Linked DNA regions of Sporichthya polymorpha DSM 43042. The main gene of each other region encodes a partner of the protein of the gene in region 2 in a complex. Links are inferred from orthologs where the notes say so. Each region holds a gene or a part of one and is shown on either strand. Other genes may lie near its edges. The genes, in order: uvrB and pcrA.

Region 1 (3,309 bases), 1.8 Mb from region 2 along the record:
CGGGCCCACCGTGAACGACCCGGGGTTGCCCCGCGGCTCGCCGCCGTTGGGCCCGCCCGGAGGCAGGGAGAAGCGGTAGTCGACGACCTGGTTCGAGTCGAAGTTGAAGCCCGCGAGGTAGAAGCTGCAGACCTGTCGCGGCTCGTTGGCGCGTCGTTCGAACGGGGTGTCGGGGGCGTGGACCTTGATCGTGCCGTTGTTGCCGGGAGCGTCGACCGCCGCGGCGGGGCCGGACAGGACGAGCGGCGCGCCGCAGACGGCGGCCGAGACGAGCAGCGCTCCGGCTCGGGAGCTGCGGATGGACAGGGACATGGGGGCCTCCGTGGCGGGCGTGCCGATGGAGTGGGGTGGGCGAAACGTGCCCACCGTCGCACCTCCCAAACCTGCAGGCCAGGAGCTTCTCCGCCGGATGTCGGTGGCGGGACGTACCGTGGGCGGGTGAGACCCACCACGGACATCGAGCGGAGCACCGCCCCGTTCCGCGTCGTCAGCGAGTTCCAGCCCTCCGGGGACCAGCCGGCCGCGATCGCGGAGCTGGCCCGGCGCGTCCGGGCGGGGGAGCAGGACGTCGTCCTCCTCGGCGCCACGGGCACCGGCAAGTCGGCCACGACGGCCTGGCTGGTGGAGGAACTGCAGCGCCCGACGCTGGTCATGGCGCCGAACAAGACGCTGGCCGCGCAGCTGGCGAACGAGTTCCGGGAGCTGCTCCCGCACAACGCGGTCGAGTACTTCGTCTCCTACTACGACTACTACCAGCCCGAGGCGTACGTCCCGCAGACGGACACCTACATCGAGAAGGACTCCTCGATCAACTCCGAGGTCGAGCGCCTGCGGCACTCGGCGACGAACTCGCTGCTGACCCGGCGGGACGTCATCGTGGTCGCGAGTGTGTCCTGCATCTACGGCCTGGGCACGCCGCAGGAGTACGTGGACCGGATGGTCCGCCTCAACGTCGGTGACGAGATCGACCGCGACACACTGCTGCGCCAGCTCGTCACGATGCAGTACACGCGCAACGACCTCGCGTTCACCCGCGGGACGTTCCGGGTGCGCGGCGACACCGTCGAGATCTTCCCGGTGTACGAGGAGCTCGCGCTGCGGCTGGAGTTCTTCGGCGACGAGATCGAGCGCGCGATGACCCTGCACCCACTGACGGGTGAGGTGATCCGCGAGGAGCAGAGCATCCACGTCTTCCCGGCCACGCACTACGTCGCGGGCCCGGAGCGCATGGAGCGGGCGATTTCAGGCATCGAGCTGGAGTGCGAGCAGCAGCTGGCACGCCTGGAGAAGCAGGGCAAGCTGCTGGAGGCGCAGCGGCTGCGGATGCGCACGACCTACGACATCGAGATGATGCGTCAGGTCGGGTTCTGCTCGGGCATCGAGAACTACTCGCGGCACATCGACGGTCGCGAGGCGGGCAGCCCGCCGCACACGCTGCTCGACTACTTCCCGGACGACTTCCTCCTGGTCATCGACGAGTCGCACGTGACGGTTCCTCAGATCGGCGCGATGTTCGAGGGCGACATGTCACGCAAGCGGACCCTCGTCGACCACGGGTTCCGGCTCCCGTCGGCGATGGACAACCGTCCGCTGAAGTGGGAGGAGTTCGTCGAGCGAATCGGGCAGACCGTCTACCTCTCCGCGACGCCGGGCCCGTACGAGCTCGGCCGCGCCAACGGGGTGGTGGAGCAGATCATCCGCCCGACCGGCCTGGTCGACCCCGAGATCGTCGTCAAGCCGACCAAGGGCCAGATCGACGACCTCGTCCACGAGATCCGCACGCGGGCCGAGCGCGACGAACGCGTCCTGGTCACCACGCTGACCAAGAAGATGTCCGAGGACCTCACCGACTACCTGCTCGAGATGGGCATCCGGGTGCGGTACCTGCACTCCGAGGTCGACACCCTGCGCCGCGTGGAACTGCTGCGGGAGCTGCGGATCGGCGAGTTCGACGTCCTCGTCGGCATCAACCTGCTCCGCGAGGGTCTCGACCTGCCCGAGGTCTCCCTGGTGGCGATCCTCGACGCGGACAAGGAAGGCTTCCTCCGGTCCGGGACCTCGCTCATCCAGACGATCGGCCGCGCGGCCCGGAACGTGTCCGGCCAGGTGCACATGTACGCCGACACGGTCACCCCCTCGATGGCGAAGGCGATCGACGAGACGAACCGGCGCCGGGCGAAGCAGGTCGCCTACAACCTCGAGCACGGCATCGACCCGACCCCGCTGCGGAAGAAGATCGGCGACATCCTCGAGCTGATCGCGCGCGAGGACGCCGACACCGCCGAGCTCATCGGTGGCGCCGGGCGGCAGCGCAGCCGCGGCAAGACGCCGGTGCCGGGTCTGTCGTCGAAGGTGTCCACGGAGGCCGGCAAGCACGCGGGGGACCTCGCGACGATGCCGGCGATGGACCTCGCGGACCTCATCCAGCAGCTCAACGACCAGATGCACGCCGCCGCGGCCGAGCTGCAGTTCGAGCTGGCCGCGAGGCTGCGGGACGAGATCAAGGAACTGAAACGCGAACTGCGAGGGATGCGGGAAGCCGGGTCGCCGGCCTGATCTGTCGTACGCTGCGCCAATGCGGAGACTGGCGGGGATCGTGCTGGCCGCGGCGCTGCTCACCGGAGCGGCCGCGTGCGGGGGAGACGACAAGGACCCGGTCGGCAGCGATGTCGAGGTGGGCACCGAGACCGGCAACCTCAAGCCCGAGGACGTGCGCGCCTCGGCGTCCGAGGTGGCCGACGGCTGGCGCGAGCTGGAGCGCTACGCCGACGACGTCGTCGCCAAGCTCGGGTCCGACGAGGCGGCCCTGCCCGAGCTGCAGGAACGGTTGCTGACGATCTGGGAAGCGATCCTCGGCTCGGTGAAGGCCAACGACCCCGCGACCTTCGACACCGCCGACGCGGCACTGAAGACGCTGATGTCGGCTCAGGGCTCCGCCGACAAGGCCGAGGCCGAGGAGGCCGCCGACGTCGTCGAGGACGCCGGCGAGGACTATCTGGAGAAGTTCCCGGCCTCGGGCGCCTCCGCGTCCCCGTCGGCGTCGAGCGGTTCGCCGTCCGACGACAGCGAGGACTCCGACAGCGAGGACAGCGGTGCCGACGACGGCGGGTCCGACGTCAAGTCCGACGCCGACCCGCCGATCTCCTACTGAGCCTCAGAACTCCTCGTAGGCGACGTCGGTCATCCCCGGGGTGCCGGGGCCGTAGACGTAGCTCATGCGGGCGTACTCGGGGGCGGCGTAGGTCGCCCGGCTTCCGGCCGGGACGACGATCGTCTGCCCCGGGCGGACGACGTGCGTCTCGCCCTCGC
Region 2 (3,351 bases):
GACGCCCTCTACGACAAGCTCTCCGCGATCGCCCCGACCGTCTTCACGAACGGTCCCGGTACCGAGTGGCGGGAGGACTTCCTGCTCGTCGGCGAGGCCCTGAACCGCGGTTCGGAGGCCCGGGACGCGCTGGCCGACTTCGATCGGCGCGCGTCCGAGCTCGGCGAGCGGTTGGGGCTGACGGACGCCGACGCGACGATCATGCGGTTCCTGCCCGGCGAGACCCGGGTGTACGGGCCGGAGAGCTTCTCCGGCAGTGTCCTGCGGGCCATCGGCCTCGGGGCGCCGGACCTGGCCTACGACCAGTTCGCGATCGCCCGGCTCAGCACCGAGGAGCTCACGAGCGCCGACGCGGACATCCTCTTCACCACCACCTACGGGGCCGAGGACGAGACCACCCGCGGCGAGGTCACGCCGCTGTGGGACCAGCTGCAGGCCGTGCAGAACGGCTGCCAGTTCGACGTCGACGACGACACCTGGATGGTCGGCATCGGCCTGATCGGCGCGACGGCGATCCTCGACGACCTCGAGGCCAAGCTCGCCGAGGGCGACTGCGGCCGCGACTGAGCTCAGACTCTCAACGACTGACGCGGCGGGAGCTCAGAGCTTCTCGACCGGGGCGTAGCGGAGCAGCAGACGCTTGGGCGCCCCGTCGCCGAAATCGATGGTCGCCTCGGCCTTGTCGGCGACGCCGGCGGTGGCGACCACCGTGCCCAGCCCGAACGTGTCGTGGGTGACCCGGTCCCCCACCGACAGCGCGACGATCGGCTTGCTCGGGCCCGCCTGGGCGCGCCCGGCGGGCCGGGTGGCCGGCCGCGGCGAGCCCGACGCCAGGGCCTGCAGCGGGCTGCGGTTCGCGGTGCGCCGCCAGTCGACCAGGTTCGGCGGGATCTCCTCCAGGAACCGCGACGGCGGGTACCACTGCGGGGCGCCCCAGGCACTGCGGACCTCGGCCCGGGTGACGTAGAGCCGCTCCTGCGCGCGGGTCAGGCCGACGTAGGCGAGCCGGCGCTCCTCGGCCAGTTCGACCGGGTCCCCGAGCGAGCGCATGTGGGGGAAGATCCCGTCCTCGCACCCGGTCAGGAACACGACCGGGAACTCCAGGCCCTTGGCGGTGTGCAGCGTCATCAGCGTGACCTGGCCACCGTCCTCGCCCTCACCCTCGGCGTCGGCGTCCGGCAGCTGGTCGGAGTCCGCGACCAGGGCGACCCGCTCGAGGAAGCCGGCGACCGAGCCGTCCGGGTTCGCCTCTTCGTACTCGCGCGCGACCGCGATGAGCTCGCCGAGGTTCTCGATGCGGGTCTCGTCCTGCGGGTCGGTCGAGGTCTCCAGCTCGTGCAGGTAGCCGGTCTGCTCGAGGATCGCCTCCAGCACCGTGGACGGCCCCGTCCCGGCCTCCACCAGCGTCGCGAGCTGGTCCATCAGCTCGTTGAACGCCTTCACCTGGGTCAGCGACCGGGTCGCGATGCCGTAGGCCTCCTCGCACCGGCGCAGCGCCGCCGGGAACGTGATGCGCTCCCGGCTCGACAGGGCGTCGATGCAGGCCTCGGCGCGGTCCCCGATCCCCCGCTTCGGGACGTTGAGGATCCGGCGCAGGCTGACGACGTCCTCGGGATTGGCCAGCACCCGCAGGTACGCGAGGGCGTCCCGAACCTCCTTGCGCTCGTAGAAGCGCACACCCCCGACGACCCGGTACGGCAGGCCGACCCGGATGAAGACCTCCTCGAACACGCGGGAGGCCGCATTCGTCCGGTAGAACACCGCGACGTCCTTGGGCTTCGCGAGCCCCGCGTCGGCGAGCCGATCGACCTCGGCCGCGACGAAGGACGCCTCCGCGTGCTCGTCCTCGGCGACCCAGCCGACGATCTTCTCCCCGTCACCGGCGTCGGTCCACAGGTTCTTCGGCTTGCGGTCCGGGTTGCGCGCGATGACGGCGTTCGCCGCGGACAGGATCGTCTGCGTGGAGCGGTAGTTCTGCTCCAGCAGGATCACGCGCGCGTTCGGGTAGTCCCGCTCGAACTCGTGGATGTTCCGGATCGTCGCGCCGCGGAAGGCGTAGATCGACTGGTCCGCGTCGCCGACGACGCAGAGCTCGGCCGGGGGAAGTTCTGACGGGACGTCATGTCCGTCCAGCGCCTCGGTCCCGCCGACGAGTTCGCGGACGAGGACGTACTGCGCGTGGTTGGTGTCCTGGTACTCGTCGACCAGCACGTGGCGGAACCGGCGCCGGTAGTGCTCCGCGACGTCGGGGAACGCCTGCAGCAGGTTGACCGTCGTCATGATCAGGTCGTCGAAGTCCAGCGCGTTCGCGGCGCGCAGGCGCTCCTGGTACATCCGGTAGCACTCGGCGTACGTGGTCTCGACCGGGCCGGTCGCGGTGGAGCTGTAGGTGTCCGGGTCGATCAGTTCGTTCTTCAGACCGCTGATCGCGTTGCCGATCGCCCGCGGCGTGAAGCGCTTCGGGTCGAGGTTGAGGTCGCGCACGATCATGCGCAGCAGGCGCTGCTGGTCGGTGTCGTCGTAGACGGAGAACCCGGAGGTGAACCCCAGCCGCTTCGCCTCGAAGCGCAGGATCCGTAGGCACGCCGAGTGGAACGTCGACACCCAGTTCGGCGCGGCCGACCCGACCGCCTCGGCCACGCGCTGCTTCATCTCGCCCGCGGCCTTGTTGGTGAAGGTGATCGCGAGGATCTGCGACGGCCGGACCTTCCGCACCGTGATCAGGTACGCGATCCGGCGCGTGAGCACGCGGGTCTTGCCCGACCCGGCCCCGGCGACGATGAGCAGCGGTCCGCCGGAGTGCTCCACCGCCGCGCGCTGCTCGGGGTTCAGCCCGGCGAGCAGGTCCTCCGCGGTGGGCGCGGGGCGCGCGGCCGGCCCGTCCGAACCCGACGCCGGTTCGCTCCGGTCGGCCGCCGACGGGGTCGCCGCCGCGACCCGGACACGCTTGGCCGGGGTTCCCGAGCCGGGCATCGGGAGGTCGTCGAAGAGCGTGTCCATTGCCCTCACTCTAGGTCGCGGTGCGCGGTGCGGCGGGGCCCGCACCGGGCCGCGGGATCAGGTCCAGGAGTAGGCGATGATCGCGTTGGCCGCGGCCAGCCCGAACGCGGCGAAGAACGCCGGCGGCGGGAGCGGATCCCGCTTGCGCAGCGCGTGCGTCAGGCCGACGACGGTCAGCGCGACCAGCAGTTTCACGGCGACCTTGGTGTGGTTCAGGTCGCGGTCGTCAGCCTCGTTGACCCCGACCAGCGCCAGGCCGGTGAGGAACTGGATCCCGGCGGTGTGGAAGATCACCGGCGAGAACCGGCGGTTCCCGCTCATCACCTCGAGCAGGAAGCCGGCGAGCAGCAC

Evidence for each region.
Region 1: the proteins of pcrA (region 2) and uvrB are in contact, whole or in part, in a crystal structure (PDB 7EGT), measured with the Thermus thermophilus proteins. The link is inferred for Sporichthya polymorpha DSM 43042 from one-to-one orthologs. Residues at the interface, in WP_096412145.1 of Thermus thermophilus: His654, Arg656, Phe657, Gln666, Asp668, Glu669, Lys680, Arg681, Leu682, Ser683, Lys685, Tyr686, Ala687; in WP_096411307.1 of Thermus thermophilus: Glu23, Leu25, Arg26, Asp27, Gly28, Glu29, Arg30, Phe31, Arg55, Glu326, Asp327, Phe328, Glu379, Ser382, Gln383, His398, Gly400, Arg401.

Annotation. Positions count from the first base shown.
Region 1 is NZ_KB913029.1:4,814,289-4,817,597, reverse strand. Bases 1-2,997 are described here. They hold uvrB (excinuclease ABC subunit UvrB), read left to right. Parts: upstream 1-438; coding sequence 439-2,556; downstream 2,557-2,997. Other genes in these bases: SPOPO_RS0123395 (hypothetical protein), read left to right, coding at 2,576-2,997; SPOPO_RS33235 (hypothetical protein), read right to left, coding at 1-312. Outside these bases: more of SPOPO_RS0123395, read left to right, coding at 2,998-3,151; SPOPO_RS0123390 (cupin domain-containing protein), read right to left, coding at 3,155-3,309. UniProt on the Escherichia coli protein: The UvrABC repair system catalyzes the recognition and processing of DNA lesions. A damage recognition complex composed of 2 UvrA and 2 UvrB subunits scans DNA for abnormalities.
Region 2 is NZ_KB913029.1:3,007,091-3,010,441, reverse strand. The notes cover bases 301-3,339. They hold pcrA (DNA helicase PcrA), read right to left. Parts: upstream 3,001-3,339; coding sequence 601-3,000; downstream 301-600. Other genes in these bases: SPOPO_RS0114735 (hypothetical protein), read right to left, coding at 3,058-3,339; SPOPO_RS0114745 (ABC transporter substrate-binding protein), read left to right, coding at 301-567. In the rest of the region: more of SPOPO_RS0114745, read left to right, coding at 1-300; more of SPOPO_RS0114735, read right to left, coding at 3,340-3,351. UniProt on the Escherichia coli protein: A helicase with DNA-dependent ATPase activity. Unwinds DNA duplexes with 3'-5' polarity. Translocates on single-stranded DNA with 3'-5' polarity. Initiates unwinding more efficiently from a nicked substrate than double-stranded DNA.